DNA from 4 places in the Nonomuraea sp. NPDC047897 genome. Region 2 is predicted to be linked to each of the others. Evidence: riboswitches for the same ligand, from Rfam matches in the RefSeq annotation. Region 2 holds a riboswitch; each other region holds the start of a gene.
What was found. A riboswitch is a leader RNA that binds a small molecule or an ion and turns the genes downstream of it on or off. The one in region 2 is predicted to bind cyclic di-AMP.

Region 1 (2,193 bases), on a different contig from region 2:
GGGTGGTGCGGCTCGCCCGTCCCGCCGACCGCGCGTCGATGTCGTCGGCGACGGCCTGCTCGACGCGGGCGGCCTCGGCCCGCAGGCCGAGGTGGTCGAGGAGCATGGCGGCCGACAGGATCGTGGCGGTCGGGTCGGCCTTGCCCTGCCCGGCGATGTCGGGGGCGCTGCCGTGCACCGGCTCGAACATGCTGGGCGCGGCACCCTCGGGGTTGATGTTGCCGCTGGCCGCCAGGCCGATGCCGCCGGCGATGGCGGCGCCGAGGTCGGTGATGATGTCGCCGAAGAGGTTGTCGGTGACGACCACGTCGAAACGCTCGGGCTGGGTGACGAAGTACATCGAGGCCGCGTCGATGTGGCAGTAGTCGGTGGCCACCTCGGGGAACTCCTCGGCGACCCGGTCGACCGTGCGCTGCCAGAGGTCGCCGGCGAAGGTGAGCACGTTGGTCTTGTGGACCAGCGTCAGCTTCTTGCGCGGCCGCGAGCGGGCCTTCTCGAACGCGTAGCGGACCACGCGCTCGACGCCGTGGGCGGTGTTGAGCGACTCCTGGGTGGCGATCTCGTGCGGCGTGCCGCGCCGCATCGTGCCGCCGGTGCCCGCGTAGAGGCCCTCGGTGCCCTCACGCACCACGATCATGTCGATGTCCTCGGGCGAGGTGTCGGCCAGCGGGGTCCGCACGCCAGGGAACAGCTTGACCGGGCGCAGGTTCACGTAGTGGTCGAAGGCGAAGCGCAGGCGGAGCAGGAGGTCGCGCTCCAGGATGCCCGGCGGCACGCTGGGGTCGCCGACGGCGCCGAGCAGGATCGCGTCGTAGCCGCGCAGCTCCTCAAGGACGGCGTCGGGCAGCGTCTCGCCGGTGCGGTGGTAGCGGGCGGCGCCGAGGTCGTAGTGGGTGGCCTCGAACTTGACGCCCACGGCCTCCAGCACCTTGAGCCCTTCGGCCACGACCTCGGTGCCGATGCCGTCTCCGGGGATCACTGCCAGGCGTGTGTTGCGCGACTCCATGGCCGGTACCTTACCGGGTCGTCTCGGCTGACGAACACCCGATCTCAACGCTCGGACATCCGTTTTACCCGTATTGCGGTGCTTTGACCGTTTCGTTAGAGTCCCTCAAGCCTAATCCGCGCAGCCGTTGCGCGGAGCCGGGGACCCACTCCCCCTTCGGGGCGAATCGGCACGTCCGCGTGCCGTAGGGCCACTTCCAGGCCCGAGCCCGTCAGCTAACCCGGCCGGCCGTGTGGAAGGACTCCTCGTGCCGCGCATCGCCATGCTCACGCCCGCCCTCGCCCTCGCCACGACCGCCGCCGGACTGGCGGTCGCCTCCCCCGCCGCCGCGGCGGCACCCACCCCCGTGACCGCCTCCCCCGTGACCGCCTCCCCCGTGGCCGCGGCGACACCGGACCCCGGTGGCGTCACCCTCACCGGAGCCGACATCAAGCGCGCCAGGACCCGCGACATCCAGCTCCCCGCCTGGAAGCTCGCCGTCAGGTACGCCCTGGACAAGCAGGGCACCCCCTACGTCTGGGGCGGGGCGAGCCGGAGCGGCTACGACTGCTCCGGCCTCATGCTCCGGGCCTACCAGTCCGCGGGCATCGAACTCCCCCGCGTCGCCGCCTCCCAGTACGGCGCCTACTCCAGGAAGATCGCCTGGAAGGACCTCAAGCCCGGAGACCTCGTCTTCTTCAACGGCCTCGGCCACGTGGGCATGATCTCCCGCCCCGGTCACATGGTCCACGCGCCACGCACCGGCGACGTGGTCAAGGAGGAACGCCTGGACGCCGGACGCCGCGCCTCCTTCGTGGGCGCCGTCCGGCCCGACCCGAAGGGGGTCAAGCGCTGGGCGCACATCCGTGAGCTGCGCCAGGCCCCGCCACCGGCCATGCCGGTCGCCACTGCCCTGTGAGGACGGGACGGGTGCGGTCGCGCGTACTACCGTGATGACGTGACAACCGAGAAGGTGCGGCTGACCGCCGAGAAGGCCACGCTCCTCGCCACGCTCCACGGCAGGGCGCTCGACGCCCGCGCGCCGTACCCGATCCTCGCCGACGCCCTCTCCCTGCAGATCGCCCGGCGGATCGACCACGACTTCCGCCGCACCGGGATGACGCGGGGCACCGCCGCCGCCGTGGCGCTGCGGGCCCGGCACCTCGACGGCTGGGCCCGGCAGTTCCTGGCCGGGCACCCGGAGGCGA
Region 2 (2,193 bases):
CACGGGCGTCAGGTACACGGGCGCCGCCTCCGGCAACGCCGCCTCGGTGCTCAGGTTCGCCTTCGCGCAGATCGGCAAGCCGTACGTGTTCGGCGGGACCGGGCCGGGCGGCTGGGACTGCTCGGGCCTCACCCAGGCCGCCTGGCGGGCGGCCGGCGTGTCGTTGCCGCGCACCACCTGGCAGCAGTGGGCCTGGGGCTCGGGCCGCAAGGTGAACTACCCGCGGGACCTGCAGCCGGGCGACCTCATCTTCAGCGAGGGCCTGGGGCACGTGAGCATCTACGCGGGCAACGGGCAGATCGTGCACGCGCCGCAGACGGGCGACGTGGTCAAGGTCGTGAAGCTCTCCTCGTACGGCCGCAGCATCGTGGGCGCCATCCGCCCGTGAGAGCGGCGTTCGGGCCCTGACAGACCGGGGTTCGGTCAATTGTGACCACTGTCACATTTCGGTAACGGATCATCGTGTCGAGCAGCGACGGACGACCTTACTGACGGCCTTATCCCGGCTTTACAACTTGACCGGGCCTTTGCCGGATCGTGACCCAGCGCGTAACTTCTGGCGACGCGACGCCACGCCATGGCGGCGCAGCAGAGAGACATCCAGCGGTCACCGCCGCCCGATCAACCCCTTTCCCGGCGGTGGCCTGCCGAATCCGTGCAGCCAGGAGGCACGGAACCGGGGACCCAGCGATCCCTTCCCCAAGGGATCAGGGGTGAATCGGCGCACCAGCGCCGTAGGGCTACTTCCAGGCCCGAACCCGTCAGCTAACCCGGTAGGCGTTCGTGGAAGAGCCAAGGAGAAATCCTGTCTACCTCCTCGCACAACCCCCGTCTGTCCCGCATCGCGCTGAGTGGCGCCGCGCTCACCATGACCGTGACGGCCGGAGGTCTGGCCGTCCACGCCCCGGCGGCGCAGGCGGCGACGACAAGCACCACCACGGCCCGCACGGCCGCCGGCACAGCGGCCGGTACAGCGGCCGGCACGACCGCCGGCACAGCGGCCGGTACAGCGGCCGGCACGACCGCCGGTACAGCGGCCGGCACAGCCGCCACGGCTTCGACGGCGACCGCGGTCAGGTCCGCCACGTCGGCGAAGAAGACCACCGCCAAGCAGTCCCGAGCCGCCCGCCAGGCGGCCAAGGCCCGCACGGCCGTCGACGTGGCCAAGGACCAGGTCGGTGACCCCTACCGCTTCGGCGGCACCGGCCCCGGTGCGTTCGACTGCTCCGGCCTCGTCCAGTACGCCTGGAAGAAGGCCGGGGTGCGCATCCCCCGGGTGACGAACGCGCAGTACGCCGGCATCAGGAAGAAGGTCTCGTTCAACCACCTCAAGCCCGGTGACCTGCTGTTCTTCCGCGGATTCGGGCACGTCGGCATGTACGTCGGCAAGGGCAGGATGATCCACTCGCCGCGCACCGGGCTGACCGTGCGCGTCGAGAAGCTCAGCGGATGGCGCAAGGCGTCGTTCGTGGGCGCGGTGCGTCCCGGCGCGTGAGCCGGCACGAAGACCCCGTTCGCGCCTCCACCCGGAGGCTGGGACGGGGTCTTCGTGCGTCCGGCGGCGGCTACGATCGGAAAACGTGTCCGTGCCGGTGAACCGTCGCACCGCGCTGGCGTGCCTGCTGCCGCTCGCGCTGGCCCGCGGCGACGCTCCGCCCGGCGCCGCGGAGCCGTGGCCCGGCCGGACCCGCCTCGTGCGCGGCGCCCGCTCGCTCATTTTCGCCCACGGGGCGCCCGGCACCGGCCCGGCGGCGCTGCGGGAGCCGGCCCTGCGGGAGCTGGCGCTGCGGGCTGACGTCGCCGCCGCGCGGGTCGGCGCGGTCCTCGGCCGTACGGTGCGCCCCGTGGTCCTTGTGCCCGCCTCCGCGGCCGAGGCGGCCCGGCTGGCCGGGACGGGCCCGCTCGACGGCCTGGCGGCCGTGGCCGACGGCGGGCGGGTGATCGTGGTGCCCGGCGGGTTCGACCGGCTCACCCCCACCGGGCGCGACGTGGTGCTCGCCCACGAGCTCACCCATGTCGCCGCCGGCACCGGCGGGCTGCCGGTCTGGCTGTCCGAGGGTTTCGCCGACTACGTCGCCTACCGTGACGCCGGCCTGGCCGTCCCTGCGGCCGCCGCCGAGCTGGCCGCGGAGGTGCGGTCCGGCCGGGCGCCCCGCGAGCTGCCCGGCCCCGCCGCGTTCGCGCCGGGCGCCG
Region 3 (2,193 bases), on a different contig from region 2:
GTGGTGTTCGAGAACCGCTTCCCCTCCTTCTCCGGCGACCTCGGCGCCTACGGCGCCGCCGGAGGGCTGAGTGACGTGCGTCCGGGCGTGGGTCGGTGCGAGGTGATGTGCTTCACCTCCGACCACTCCTCGTCGTTCTCGCACCTGACCGACGACCAGGTCGAGCTGGTGATGGAGGCCTGGGCCGACCGTACGGCGGAGCTGTCCGCGATCGACGGCGTGGAGCAGGTCTTCTGCTTCGAGAACCGCGGTGAGGAGATCGGCATCACGCTGACCCACCCGCACGGGCAGATCTACGCCTATCCCTATGTGACGCCGCGGACCAGGCTCCATCTCGGCGCGGCCGCCCGCTACGCCGCCGCGCACGAGGGCCGGAGCCTGTTCGCCGACGTGCTGGCGGCCGAGCGCGGGGGACCGCGGGTGGTGGCCGCCAACGAACTGTGGACGGCCTTCGTGCCCGCCGCGGCGCGCTGGCCGTTCGAGGTGCATCTCTACCCGCACCGGCAGGTGCCCGACCTGGCCGCGCTGACCGGGGCTGAGCGGGCCGCGTTCGCCCCGCTCTACACCTCGGTGCTGCGGGCGTTCGACGGCCTGTTCGGCGTCGTCATGCCGTACATCGCGGCCTGGCACCAGGCGCCGGTGCGTGAGGGGCGTGACCTGGGCTATCTCCACCTGGAGCTGTTCAGCATCAGGCGTGCGCCCGGCAAGCTGAAGTATCTGGCCGGTTCGGAGTCGGCGATGGGCGCCTTCGTCAACGACGTGCTGCCGGAAGAGGCGGCACGCATGATTCGATCACAGGTAGATCACTAACAGGTTTCTTCTTAGGCTCGCATGACCTTGGATTTACTGTTAATGTCCCTTTCGCACCGGCCGTAACGGCCGGTGCGCCAAAGCCTAATCTCGGGCGCGTCGCCCGTGAGCCGGGGACCCAAGCACCTGGGGTGAATCCACGCCTGTGGTAGGGGAACGCTACTCCCTCCCGAACCCGTCAGCTAACCCGGTCGGCAAGAGGGAGAGGATTCCTACGTGGCGGCTGCGTCCCCCGCGCGTCTTGCCATCGGTCTCACCGTCGCCGCCGTCGTGGCCACCAGCCCGGCGGCGCCCGCGCTGGCCAAGCCCAAGCCCGATGAGACCAAGCTCCGCTCGGAGCTGAAGCAACTCAACACCAAGGTCGACGGACTCATCGAGACGTACAACCTCAAGCGGGTCGAGCTGGCCAAGGCCCAGCAGGCCGCCAAGACTGCCGGGAAGCGGCTCGCCGCCGCCGAGAAGGCCCTGGCCGAGGCCGAGAAGAAGGTCACCGAGATCGCACAGCTGCGCTACCAGAGCGGCCCCCAGTCGCTGCCGACGTTCATGCTGCCGATCAACGGGGCGGGCGCCGCGGTGCTGGAGCAGCTCCTGGCCGAGCAGCAGGCGGTGGTCGACGGGTTCGCCGCCGTCCGGGACGAGAAGAAGAAGGCCGCCGACGAGGCCGGCGCCCTCGCCGCCAAGATCCGTGCCGATCAGGTGACCGTGGCCGGGCAGCGCGAAGAGGCCGAGGACGTCATCGGCGACATCGAGGACAAGCTCGAGGACCTCGTCCCCGTCAGCACCGGCCGCCGCCCGGACGGCACCTGGGCGCCGCAGCTGCCCTCCGGAGCGGACAACATCACTCCCCGCACGCGCGCGATGCGCGAGCTGATCAAGCGGAACTTCGCGCTGCCGTTCACGGTCGGGTGCTACCGCTCGGGTTCGAGCGGTGAGCACCCGCTGGGCCGGGCCTGCGACTTCATGATGAGCTCGGGCGGCAGCATGCCGTCGACCGCCAACCAGGTGCTGGGCGACCGCGTCGCCGCGTGGGCCGTGGCGAACAAGGCGAAGCTCGGGGTCAAGTACGTGATCTGGAAGCAGCGCATCAACCACGGCTCTGGCTGGAGCCCCATGGGGAACCGGGGCAGCATCACCGAGAACCACTTCGACCACGTCCACATCTCGATGTACTGACCCGAAGCATCCCGCGAGCGAGTCTGTGCCGTGGCCGGCGGTCGGCGGCCTGCGCCTGTCAGGAGGGGGACGGTGGGGCGGACGGTGCGGCCGGCGCGGCCGGCGCGCCCGGCAGCCGGGTACCGGCGGGCAACAGCGATTCACACGCCTTGACCGCCGCCCCGTACCTCTGGGACAGGACGTCGACCCGCTCACCCTTGATGTCGAAGT
Region 4 (2,193 bases), on a different contig from region 2:
TTGGCGGGGAGCAGCATGACGAACAGCGCCACCAGGGCCAACGCGGCGAGGCGGCGGGTGCCCGCGACGACCAGTCCGACGGCGCCGAGCAGTTCGAACACTCCGGTCAGGTAGACCATGACGCCGGGGAAGGGCACGAACGGCGGCACCATCCGGACGAGGTCGGCGTGGTTGGGCATGACCGTGACGCTCTCGGGGACGAAGTGCGCGGACGCGGTCATGAGGAGCATGACGGCGAGCGCGTGGGCGGCGCTGGCCGGCCACGAGGCGAACCTTGTGACGCCGAGCGCCCCGAGGCCGCGGAAGGTGAGCAGGGCGACCAGGAGGACGAGGGGGAACTGCATGACGCTCCTTAATGGATAGTTGAGCTATCTAGTTACTAGATAGTGCAGCTATCTGAAGGAGATGTCAACCATGGCCTTACGCGCGGGCCGGACGCGCGGGCCGGACGCGCCGGCCCGTCCACGTCTCTGCTCGGCCCGGGGGCCTCGTCCGTGAGGGGTGGGGGGTGGGAGGGGGCTGTCAGCCCTGCAGGACGGGGTAGCCGTACCCGGCCACCTGCGAGGTGGGCCGCACCCGGCGCTCGACCTTGCCGTTGCCGGTGTTGCCCTCGATGGTGCTGATCGTGCCGTCGCCGTTGTCCTTCTTGACCAGGCCGACGTGGTCGATCGCGGTGATGCTCCTGCTGCCGTCCCAGTCGAAGAAGACGACCGCGCCCGGCTTGGGCGTGGAGCCCCAGCGGTTGTTGGCCTTGAACCACTTGGCGTAGGTCACCGTGTAGGCGTCCCAGCCGACCGAGGGGCGGGCGCCGGCCTTCTCGCCGACCCACGAGACGAACATCGCGCACCACGGCGCGTTGGCGTAGGCGCCGATGTTGCCACCGTCACGGGCGACGGTCTCGGCGGCCCGCGGCGAGGACATGTACCAGCTGTGGAAGGGGGTGCCACCGCCGGCGGCGTTCTCCGTGACACCGACCTGCGACTCCGCCACCTTCAGCAGGGCATCGGCGGTCAGCGGCCGGTGGTAGGCCGCGGCGACCGTCTTCGGCTGCTCCTGCGCCTGCGGGGCGGCCGGCTGGCCCGACTCCGCGACGGCCGGCTGGCCGGCCATGGCCGGGACGGCGCCGAACACGGCACCGGCCGCGATCGTGAGGCCGACGGCCAGCCGCGGGAGGTCCGTGGGCACGATGGCACGGGAGAGGTCACGCATGGTCATACTGGGGTTTACTCCTTGCTTCCATGCCGCCTACCGGGTTAGCTGACGGATTCGGGCCTGGAAGTGCCCTACGGCACGCCGCTCGTGGCGGGCGTGCCGATTCACCCCATGAGAGATTGGGTCCCCGGTTCCGCGATCTGTCGCGGATTCGGCGGCCGCGCCGCCCCCTGCGGATCTGTCATGCAGGCGGTGCGTACGCGGTCTCGGCGTTTGAACGAGGCATCACCCGGCGGAGGTACTGACGTGCCGGACGTGTGCCTCGGTGTCCCCAAACGTAAGCGAAGCGTATAGAGCGGTGCAAGCGAAGTCCGGGTGCACACCTCGGAACCCCCCGCTCCACCTGCGGTTCAGCGCGGAAGTTTTTACCTACTTCCCCTGGCGAAAGTGGTTTGAAGGTGCAGTTCCCCCCGTTGGGTAAAGACGCCCGGGAGCCGATCGGCACCGTGGCACACTGGCCGGACGTCCGACTCCCCGAACGAGGTCGCCCCCACGATGAAGCGCATCCTCAGCACCAACCGAGGCCGCGTCGCCGCGGCGGCCGCCGCGATCCTCGCCGTCCTCCTGCTGGCGTACGGCATGCCCACGCTGGCCCTGGCCGGCGAGGTGCCGCCCGGCACCGACGCGGGCGGCGTCGACATCAGCGGGCTCTCCCCCGAGGCCGCCCGCGCCAGGCTGGAGGAGGAGTTCGGCCGGCCGGGGCCGCTGAAGGTCGAGGCCGCCGGCCGCACCGTCACCATGAAGCCCAAGGACCTCGGCATGACCCTCGACGCGGGCGCGACGGTGGCCCGGGCCATGGACGGCCACACCACCCCGGCCGGGATCGCCCGCTCGCTGTTCGGTACCCGCACGGTCCCGCCCGCGGTCGAGGTGGACGGCGACCTGCTGGGCAGGCGGATCGCCGCCCTCGCCAAGAAGATCGACCGCGAGCCGAGAGAGGGCGCCATCGCCTACCGCGGGCTGGAGCCGCAGGTGACGCTG

Region 1: linked by a shared signal. The riboswitch ahead of ACGF0J_RS23305 (C40 family peptidase) and the one ahead of ACGF0J_RS25250 (C40 family peptidase) in region 2 are both predicted to bind cyclic di-AMP.
Region 3: linked by a shared signal. The riboswitch ahead of ACGF0J_RS37280 (hypothetical protein) and the one ahead of ACGF0J_RS25250 (C40 family peptidase) in region 2 are both predicted to bind cyclic di-AMP.
Region 4: linked by a shared signal. The riboswitch ahead of ACGF0J_RS27390 (CHAP domain-containing protein) and the one ahead of ACGF0J_RS25250 (C40 family peptidase) in region 2 are both predicted to bind cyclic di-AMP.

The regions. Positions count from the first base shown of each region.
Region 1 is NZ_JBIDCC010000010.1:134,515-136,707, forward strand. It holds gene ACGF0J_RS23300 (3-isopropylmalate dehydrogenase) at 1-1,006, opposite strand, end outside; cyclic di-AMP (ydaO/yuaA leader) riboswitch at 1,105-1,250, shown strand; gene ACGF0J_RS23305 (C40 family peptidase) at 1,254-1,904, shown strand; gene ACGF0J_RS23310 (class I SAM-dependent methyltransferase) at 1,944-2,193, shown strand, end outside.
Region 2 is NZ_JBIDCC010000011.1:228,475-230,667, reverse strand. It holds gene ACGF0J_RS25255 (NlpC/P60 family protein) at 1-388, shown strand, start outside; cyclic di-AMP (ydaO/yuaA leader) riboswitch at 636-795, shown strand; gene ACGF0J_RS25250 (C40 family peptidase) at 869-1,495, shown strand; gene ACGF0J_RS25245 (hypothetical protein) at 1,581-2,193, shown strand, end outside.
Region 3 is NZ_JBIDCC010000028.1:22,201-24,393, reverse strand. It holds gene galT (galactose-1-phosphate uridylyltransferase) at 1-810, shown strand, start outside; cyclic di-AMP (ydaO/yuaA leader) riboswitch at 882-1,022, shown strand; gene ACGF0J_RS37280 (hypothetical protein) at 1,027-1,983, shown strand; gene ACGF0J_RS37275 (hypothetical protein) at 2,042-2,193, opposite strand, start outside.
Region 4 is NZ_JBIDCC010000013.1:49,277-51,469, forward strand. It holds gene ACGF0J_RS27385 (hypothetical protein) at 1-344, opposite strand, end outside; gene ACGF0J_RS27390 (CHAP domain-containing protein) at 523-1,215, opposite strand; cyclic di-AMP (ydaO/yuaA leader) riboswitch at 1,228-1,379, opposite strand; gene ACGF0J_RS27395 (VanW family protein) at 1,708-2,193, shown strand, end outside.